3 regions of the Aeribacillus sp. FSL K6-1121 genome follow, and region 1 is predicted to be linked to each of the others. Evidence: riboswitches for the same ligand, from Rfam matches in the RefSeq annotation. Region 1 holds a riboswitch; each other region holds the start of a gene.

Region 1 (3,284 bases):
TCTGCGGCATGGGCTGCAATTTTATAAGCAACAACACCTTGGCGCACATCCTCTTTATTGGGAAGGCCTAAATGCTCTTTCGGAGTTACATAACATAGCATGGCCGTTCCGTACCAGCCGATCATGGCTGCTCCAATGGCTGACGTAATATGATCATAGCCGGGAGCAATATCGGTCGTTAATGGACCGAGGGTATAAAAAGGAGCCCCCTTGCAAATTTCATTTTCTAAATCAACATTTTCTTTAATTTTATGCATCGGAATGTGCCCAGGGCCTTCGATCATGACTTGGACATCATGTTTCCAGGCGATTTCCGTCAATTCACCGAGCGTTTTCAATTCGGCAAATTGCGCTTCATCATTGGCATCTCGAATAGATCCGGGACGCAAGCCGTCACCTAATGAAACGGCAATATCATATGTTTTTAAAATTTCGCAAATCTCTTCAAAATGAGTGTATAAAAAGTTTTCTTGATGATGCGCCATACACCACTGCGCCATGATCGAACCGCCGCGGGATACGATTCCGGTCGTCCGGTTGACGGTCAAAGGGATATAGCGAAGCAGCACGCCGGCATGTATAGTAAAATAATCGACCCCTTGTTCTGCTTGCTCAATTAATGTATCACGGTAAATTTCCCATGTTAACTCTTCAGCAACGCCATTTACTTTTTCGAGCGCTTGGTAAATCGGGACGGTTCCAACCGGCACGGGCGAGTTGCGGATGATAAATTCTCTTGTTGCATGAATTTTTTTTCCTGTTGACAGGTCCATAATTGTGTCAGCGCCCCAGCGGATGGCCCAAAGCATCTTCTCAACTTCTTCTTCGATTGACGATGTTACAGCTGAATTGCCAATGTTGGCATTAATTTTTACATGAAAGTTCCGGCCGATGATCATCGGTTCACTTTCCGGGTGATTAATGTTGGACGGAATAATGGCCCTGCCGGCAGCGACTTCTTGACGAACGAATTCAGGATCCATGTTTTCACGAATCGCCACAAACTCCATCTCTGGGGTGATGATCCCCTTTTTTGCATAGTGCATTTGTGTAACGACAGCACCTTTTTTTGCTTTGAAAGGCTTTCGATGAAAAGGTGTGGCAATATTGTGATCTTCCCAATTGCGAAATCCATTATCCTCAGGCTTTACCTGGCGCCCGTCATATTCTACAACATCATGACGGTCTAAAATCCACTGTTTGCGTACAGCCGGCAAACCTTTATGAATATCTGCCTGAAAATCAGGATCTGTATAGGGACCGCTCGTGTCATAAACCTTTACAGGTTCATTTTCAAACGTTCCCGCTTCCGTTTTCGTGGGAGTTAATTGAATTTCCCTCATCGGAACCCGAATATCGGGTCTTGACCCAGTCACATAAATTTTTTTGCTTGCTGGAAACTGCATGTTTTCGAAATAATGTTTCATTTTTCTCCTCCTCCATTTTTTTATCTGAAGATGTGCATAGAAAAATAGGAGGGGAGATGGGATGTGAAAAATAAAAACGGGTTCGCTTTAGCACGAACCCGATCAATTCAATATAGAAAAAGAAGGCAATACAAATACTCCCGCTACCTACTTCCCTACGCTGGCATCATCCAGATCAGGTTCAAAGGGTTGAAGAACTTCAGGCGCGTTCTTCTCTCAGTCCAGCTAATTGGACACCCCTAGTAGATGGTTATATATTTTTTTTAATAGTAACATAATATGAAAAATAATGAAAATATTTTTTCGTTTCATGTATGTTTGCAGAATTGTTGATTTTTGAAACTTTCTGCGCAATTGTCCGTAATAATATTAGGCAAAAAATAAGGGGGGAGAGGCCTGAAATCAAACAATAAGTTTTTCGCTATTTGCGCTCTGCTGCTCATCTTGTCGATTATTTGTGCGTCTTTTGATGCCAAATCAGCTGAAGGGAAAACCGTTTATTTTATTCCGATTGAAAATACAATTGAAAAAGGGTTGGTGCATTTTATTAAACGATCCATTCAGGAGGCGGAAAAAGAAAAAGCGGATGTCATTGTTTTTGAATTGAACACTCCTGGCGGTGCTTTAGAGGCAGCGATAGAAATAGGTAAAATGATTATGGATACAGATATCAAAACAATCGCTTATGTAAATAAACATGCGATTTCCGCAGGGGCTTATATAGCATTAAGGGCTGATCAAATATATTACCATCCTGGCGGTACCATTGGGTCAGCAGCTGTCATTGACTCCAATGGCAATGCTGCAGAAGTAAAAGTGCAATCGTTTTGGAAAGCAGAGATGAGAAATGCTGCTGAGGTTCATGGCAGAGACCCTATGTTCGCTGAGGCGATGGTAGACAGCAGCTTGGATATGCCCGAATATGGTGCAGAAAAAGGAGAATTACTAACATTAACAGCAAAACAAGCGATGGAAGTCGGGTATGGTGAAGGCATCGCCAAAAGCCGGGCAGAGCTTTTGAAATCGATCGGAATGGAAGGTGCAAAAGTCCAGGAGACTGAGGAGACGTTTGCTGAAAAAATAGCCCGTTTTGTAACAAACATGTATACCATTCCGATATTATTAACGATTAGCGGTTTAGGGTTTGTGTTAGAATTGTACACTCCTGGGTTTGGCATTCCTGGTTTTATTGGACTATTGGCGCTGTTTTTGTTTTTCTTCGGTCATTTTATTGCAGGGCTTGCGGGATTGGAAACGGTTGTTTTGTTCGTGCTTGGGGTTCTGCTTATAATTGCAGAATTGTTTGTTCCAGGAGGAATTATTGGAGCAATCGGTTTTCTTTCAGTCCTTTTAAGTTTATTTTTAGCAGCTGATCATATAGGACATATGGCGGTTTCTCTTTTTATTGCCGGTTCCATTTCGATATTCACAATATTCATTATGTCAAAGGTGATTGGTAAGCGTATGAAATGGTTTAAAAAAATTATTTTAAATGATTCAATCAGCACGGAGAAAGGTTATGTATCCAATCAAAATCGTACAGATTTAATTGGGAAAACGGGTGTAACTGTGACTGCTTTACGGCCGGCAGGAACAGTAATGACCGATGGAGAGGAAAGATTGGATGTTGTGACAGAAGGGACGTATATTGAGAAAGGAAAAAAAGTGAAAATTGTTAAAGTAGAAGGCTCACGAATTGTTGTGAGAGCTATTAATGAAAATGAATAGGAGGTAGGTATGTCACATGGATGTATCATTTTTTCTTTTACTAGGTCTTATCGTATTAGGTCTTATTTTGCTTGGCATTTTGTTCTCTTTTGTGCCGATTATGCTTTGGATTTCCGCTCTGGCAGCTGG
Region 2 (3,284 bases), 1.2 Mb from region 1:
CGTAATAACGAAAACATTCAAGCGGCAAACTCCCATCGGCAATACCTTTTACAAATGGATGATCGAAGCTGGCCTGCCATATCGGATCTGCTTTTGTTCGAATTTTTTCAGTAAATTTCATGTTCATTCTCTCCTATATTAAGAATTGATTTCGATTGGCCACATTTCTTTTCGTTCAGACATTTCCCAAAACATATATTCGTATTTGCTCGTTGTGACAAAAATATCTTCCAGCCATTTCAATTCTTCTTCCCGTTTTCCTTCTGCAAGCTCATTCATTAAATCTTTCAGCCATTTTGCCAATTCACCGAATTCTGTTGATGCGTACATTTTTACCCACTCGCCGTAAAACTCATGTTCACTAGCACCAGGAATCTCATGTAAGCGTGTGCCGATTTCATAATAGCTCCATGTACATGGAAGGACTGCGGCAACCAGTTCTGCCAATGATCCTCGCTGCGACACATTTAACATATAGCTCGTATATGCAACGGTTGTAGCAGCAGGCTGAACTTGTTCTAATTTTTCCTTCTCTATTCCTATTCTTTCAGCGTATTGACGATGCAAATCCATTTCCACTTTTAACGTCGAATGTAGAAGATCAGCAAAAACTGTCATTGTTTGAAGATTGTGAGCCTTTAAGCTTCCAAGGGCAAACAGGCGGCAGTATTCGATTAAATAAAGATAATCCTGCTCCATAAAAAAGCGAAATTTGTCGATATCCAGCGTCCCATTGCCGATTCCTTGAACAAACGGATGATGGTAACTCGCTTCCCAAATCGGTTTTGCAGTTTTATACAATCGGTCTGTAAACATTTGAATTACCCCTTTCACAGCTTTTGTAATTGTCATCGTTTTTTCTGATACCAATCAAATAAAAACGCGATCAGCGATTTTGTAAATGTTTTTAATTGGGGGATGGACAGCTTTTCATTCACCGAGTGTGCATCTTCAAGCGTGCCCGGTCCATATAAAACGACGGGAATTCCCGCTTCACTCAGCCAGCCGCCGTCTGTCACAGTAGGGGACATCGTCAGCTTTGCTTCCTCATTAAATGCCAGTTTATGTGCTTTTTGTAATGTTTTCACTCCGAGTGAATGTTCGTCATATGAAAAAGCTGGGAAAATTTCTCCTCGATCTTCAATCATCGATGTGCCGCCCCATTTAAATTTCGGAGGATATTTCCGAAGCCATAGATCAGCCATTGCAACATGATGGATATGTTCTTCAATTTCCCGGATCACCTCTACATAATGCTCTTCCGGGTAATAGTGAACGGTAATCCAAAGGGAACATTTATCGGCCACAAAAGCGGCGTGCCTTCCACCTTCAATCACTGCAGGATTAATTGTGGCAGAACCAGGCGGAAAGCCTTTGCTCGTTTTCATCACTGCCCAATGCTGTTCAAGCTCTCGCAGTCCTTCAATAATTTTCATCATTTTTTCAATCGCGCTTGCCCCAAAAAGCTTCCCGCCGGCATGAATCATTTGTCTTCTCGTGCCATCGTGAAATGTCTCGGGGCTTTCAATTGTAATCCAGCCCGTGATCACCCCGCCCTGCCCTTGTATTTCACAGTTGCTTGAATCGACAACGATGGCAAAATCAGCTCGATATCCCCGGTCGCAGCACGATTTTGTTCCTGCTTCGCCTACTTCTTCACCGACGACGGACTGAAAAATGATATCCCCTCCCGGCTCAATGCCGTTTTCTTGCAGCAGCTTTAATGCAAACAGACTGGCAGCCATTCCCCCTTTCATATCCGCTACACCGCGTCCATATATGTAATCCCCTTTAACCGTTGCCTCAAAAGGAGGCGTTAGCCATTCTTCTCCCTCTTCGATTGAAGCGACATCAATATGCCCGTTAATAATTAAACTGTGGTAATTTTCTGGATCTTTTCCTTTTTTCGTTCCTACTACGACTGGATCTTGTTCATATAAATCCCATTGATCAATGGAAAAGCCGATGTCTTCCAAATATGAGGCGACATACTTTTGAGCCTCTTTTGCATTTCTTGCCGGAGGGCTTGGCGTTTCAAACGATACGAGTGTTTTTAGAAGATTCAGAAGTTCTTCTTCCCTTTCATCAATTTGCTGAAATAGCGTTTGTAACACGTTGTCTCCCCTTTCTTAACATTTTGTTTTGAAAAATGGTTTGCCAACCAGCCTTGTAATGCAAAAAGCCCGTTCCCAATATAAGGGAACGGGCAAGTATATACAAAACCCATAGACAGGTTTCGATATTACTGCACCACTTCCCTACGCTAGTATGATCTAGATCAGGTTCAAAGGGTCAAGGCACACGCCTTTCTCAGCCTTTCGGCTCCCCTAGTGGTTGATAATTCTATGAAATTTTGATTTTATTACATTAAATCATATCGTTTGCAAAATGACAAGCTGGTTGCGTCATCTTTTAGCCGTCTTGAGCAGTTCTCGATAGCCGATCCTCGTAAACTGGAGATGTTCATCAATATAATTCTCTCTTTGCAAATGGCGGATCGCCTCATCAGACAGTTGTATGTGCACCTGTTGAAACTTCTGGTTGAGTTCGTCAAACGAACTGTTTAAAATAAATTCTGCCCCGAGGATCTGAACAATTCGTTCCATCTCCGGATCTCTTTTCAACAACAAGTGAGCAACTCTGTCTTTCATAAGCACAAGCTCTTGTTTCAACTTGGAAGCTTCATTCTCCTTTTCGCGAATTCGAAGTCGGTACATTTGTTTTTCTTCTTCACCGATATTCGCTCTCGTCAAAAGCTCCTCCAATAATTGTGTTTTATCTAGCTCCAATTTATTTAACTGCTGTTCTTTTTTCATCATTTCCGTCTCGTTGATCCAATCGCTTTGAACAAACTCCTTTTTCCCCTCTTTATTGACCGGTCCAATCCGATCCATTTTTCGATACAAAAGAAATACGAGAACGACTAAACATCCGTTCATTAGCAAGGTTAAAAAACGGACTAGGACATCATTAAAGGCGATGAAATAAAAAAGAACCAATACAACAACCACTGCAATGAGCACTTTCAATAAGGTTATCACAAGATTTGTCGGCTGCTTTGTCAACCTTCCCAATCTCCTTCTCTTTCAAAATAAAGCAAATTTAATTATAGCGAATATGGCTCAAAAATTCGAGAAGAAAAACATGTTTTTATATTAGCAAAAATTGAAAATCTGTAAGCCATTTTTGCGAAAATCAAAAATGAAAAGTCTTCGCTGAAAGAAACAGCGCTTCATTTTTCCGGGAAACATTTCTTAGGGCATCGAAAACAGTGATTTTGGCCT
Region 3 (3,284 bases), 3.4 Mb from region 1:
TTTTTTACTAATCCGGAATTTTTATCCATTAAATTCACATTGTATGTTACATATCCAAAAGCCAGCTTTTTCTCCAGTTCACCGCCCAACAACAGCCCTGCACCAAAACCGATAATATATGCACTAATATTGTAAATATTAGATAAATCTTGAAAAACTATTCCTAAAGCGACAATATAAATCGCTGCTTCTAGCAAACCTATACCAGCAGCAGCCTTTGTTTGATTTTTCACTAACAAAATAGTTCGGATCGTCAATACTGGTACATACAATAATTGCAGCAAAAAAATAAAAATTGCTTGTAGAAACATGTTGCCTAGACACTCCTTTGTTCCATCATACTATAAATTATTTTCAAAAAGAAAGAGCTATCATAAACTCAAAATCTGAGATTTGAAACTACATTTTTACAATTCATCTTGATCTGTTATTATGCTTCGAAACTTCCTTTTTCATGCGAATAGGCTGGCGCTTGAAATACATCGCTGTTCTCCATACCCACTCCAACGGCCCTAATTGAAAATATTTAAACCAAATATGGCTGATGATAAGCTGCACGGCAAAAATTGCGAGTGCAAGCCAAAAACCGGCGAAGGGGTATACTTTACCGTACAATCCCAATCCGTAATGATAAAAAAGATATGTACAAATAACAGATTGCATGATGTAATTTGTCAATGACATGCGTCCAACAGGCGCAATCTTCTTAACAATTTGCCGACAGATTGGGTGAAAATATAAAAATATGAGAGAGATCACATAAAACAACATGAGAAATGGTGCACCGAACACCATGTAAAAACTATTTTCAGCGGTGACCGCAAAAATATTTAACGGAAGCCCAATGATAAGCCCGAAAAACCAGATGGCTGTTAATAACCTTCGATGCTTCTCCGGTTCTTGAAAAAGCTTTTGTTTCGCAAATATCATGCCAACTAAAAACATGCTGATATATGGGAGCATGTTTATTATATAGACAAGCGGTTGAAAAGGCCACATGCCAGACATAGACATGTAAAAAAGCCGATCATGAATACGCTGATGGAAAATATCAGTAAAACTTCCGTTTTGATATGAATGGATTGCGTTTCTTGCCTCCTCTTCCAGTAAGGCAGCCTGCTCTCTTTTTTGGACTAAAGCATCCTCACCATTGGATACAGCCGTCATCAAACCAATAAGGAGCAAATATAAACTAAATAAACATACAGTCCATACCAAAAGGGTTTTCCAGGAACACTTCCGGAAAAAAAGGAGAAGAAACCCCAGCACAGCATAATCCATTAAAATGTCTCCATCCCAAATGAAAAATGAATGAATTAGTCCAAATACAAAAAGCACCACCAGTCTGCGTATATATATAGAAACAAAGTTCCTGCCGTTTCCTAAAGCCCGTTCCTCCATGATGATGATTCCAAATCCGAACAATAATGAGAACATTGTAATAAACTTCATTTGTACAAATATTTCCAAAATATTTTTCGTTAGAAAATCCCATGTTCTCCATGTTTCAGTAAAAAAATTTTCGCTGCCTATTTGGTATAAATATACATCTGGATAGCTGAAATGCGCCATATTCACAAGTAAAATGCCAAATATCGCAGCCCCCCGCACCACATCCACTACTTCATAACGCTCACGTTTAAGATTCAAACCAAAACCCCCATTCTGAAAAAAGTTCTTATTGTTAACGCCCTTTTTTCATTACTTTTTGTCCAAAGGCTGCATTTCAGCTTTATCATGTTTAAATTTATTTGAATATAGCGAAAAAAGAATGACAATTTTCTTATAGTCTATTATGATAGACATAAGATTCGAATATCAACAGATCCACAAGGGGAGCTATATGCTGAGAGTGGACGGATATTTCGTCCAGACCCTTTGAACCTGTTAGTTAATGCTAGCGTAGGGATGTGGAAGTATACTGATCCATGATACAGCCTTTTCCCCCTTATGGATATTTGTTGATAGCAAATAATATACAGGGGGTTTTATTTTTGGAAAAAAATCGCTTATTACTATTAATAGAAGCAGCAATCTTTGCAGCATTGGCAGTTATACTTGATCTTCTCCCTTCCATTCAATTATCATCAGCCATTTCTATATCCATTGCCATGGTGCCTGTACTCATATTATCGTTTCGATCCGGTGCAAAGATTGGCTTCATTTCCGGCTTTTTATGGGGATTATTGCAAATTGTATTAGGTGATGCATACATCCTGATGCCTGTTCAAGGCTTCATCGACTATTTTCTAGCTTTTTCCTTTATCGGTTTAGCCGGTCTTTTCTGCAAAACTATCCAAAATAAGCTGAAAGATGGAAAGAAAAGCTCTGCTCTTGTTTTCATCATCTTTGGCGTCTTCATCGGAGCTTTTGCACGTTATTTTTGGCATTTTATCAGCGGTGTCTTTTTCTTCGGAGAATATGCACCAGAAGGAATGTCAGCGGTCGTTTATTCTTTGATCGTAAACGGCATTACGATGATAGGAGCGTTTGTATTATGCGCTGTCGTTACTGTTATTCTCATTATGGCAGCGCCAAGATTGGTTGTAAAATAAACAAAATCATCCTCTGCAAAACATGCAGAGGATAATTTTGTTTATAGGGTAAATACTTTCGTTTCAACAGTGTATTTTTTTAATTTTTCACGGCTTACATGAAAACCGATCCCCGGGTTATCAGGCAAGGCAATTTTTCCATTATAAACCGATATTTCCGGTTCAATAATATCTTCTTCCCAATACTTAGATGAACTGGATATATCTCCTGGCAGTGTGAATTGTTCAAGTGTCGCTAAGGCTATATTATGGGCCCGTCCAATCCCTGATTCAAGCATCCCTCCGCACCAAACTGGAACATTTTGCTCTTTGCAAAAATCATGGATTTTTTTTGCTTCTGTCAAACCGCCAACACGGCCGATTTTTATATTCATAATTTTGCAGCTTCGAAGTTCAACAGCCTTTCGAGCATCTTCGAAGGAACAAATACTTTCATCTAAACAGATCGGTGTGTCCAATTCTTTTTGAAGTTTGCTATGATCCACAATATCATCGTGCGCAAGAGGCTGCTCAATCATCATTAATTGAAACTCATCCAATTGTTTTAGATGATTTATATCTTTTAATGTATAGGCACTGTTCGCATCAGCCATTAAATCCAAGTTCGGAAAATGCTTCCGTATTTCCTTAACTACTTCAATATCCCAACCTGGTTTAATCTTTATTTTTACTCTCTTGTATCCTTCCTCCTGATATTGTTCAATAAGACTGATTAAATCTTTTATTGTT

The links. A riboswitch is a leader RNA that binds a small molecule or an ion and turns the genes downstream of it on or off. The one in region 1 is predicted to bind thiamine pyrophosphate.
Region 2: linked by a shared signal. The riboswitch ahead of NSQ61_RS08205 (acetylornithine deacetylase) and the one ahead of thiC (phosphomethylpyrimidine synthase ThiC) in region 1 are both predicted to bind thiamine pyrophosphate.
Region 3: linked by a shared signal. The riboswitch ahead of thiT (energy-coupled thiamine transporter ThiT) and the one ahead of thiC (phosphomethylpyrimidine synthase ThiC) in region 1 are both predicted to bind thiamine pyrophosphate.

Annotation. Positions count from the first base shown of each region.
Region 1 covers NZ_JBBOPS010000001.1:447,257-450,540, forward strand. The annotation lists gene thiC (phosphomethylpyrimidine synthase ThiC) at 1-1,427, opposite strand, end outside; TPP riboswitch at 1,563-1,678, opposite strand; gene NSQ61_RS02225 (NfeD family protein) at 1,872-3,155, shown strand; gene floA (flotillin-like protein FloA) at 3,172-3,284, shown strand, end outside.
Region 2 covers NZ_JBBOPS010000001.1:1,669,345-1,672,628, forward strand. The annotation lists gene tenA (thiaminase II) at 1-121, opposite strand, end outside; gene tenA (thiaminase II) at 139-816, opposite strand; gene NSQ61_RS08205 (acetylornithine deacetylase) at 849-2,114, opposite strand; TPP riboswitch at 2,239-2,339, opposite strand; gene NSQ61_RS08210 (hypothetical protein) at 2,406-3,065, opposite strand.
Region 3 covers NZ_JBBOPS010000001.1:3,823,357-3,826,640, reverse strand. The annotation lists gene NSQ61_RS18560 (DUF2179 domain-containing protein) at 1-311, opposite strand, end outside; gene NSQ61_RS18555 (DUF418 domain-containing protein) at 415-1,650, opposite strand; TPP riboswitch at 1,823-1,926, shown strand; gene thiT (energy-coupled thiamine transporter ThiT) at 1,995-2,555, shown strand; gene menC (o-succinylbenzoate synthase) at 2,597-3,284, opposite strand, start outside.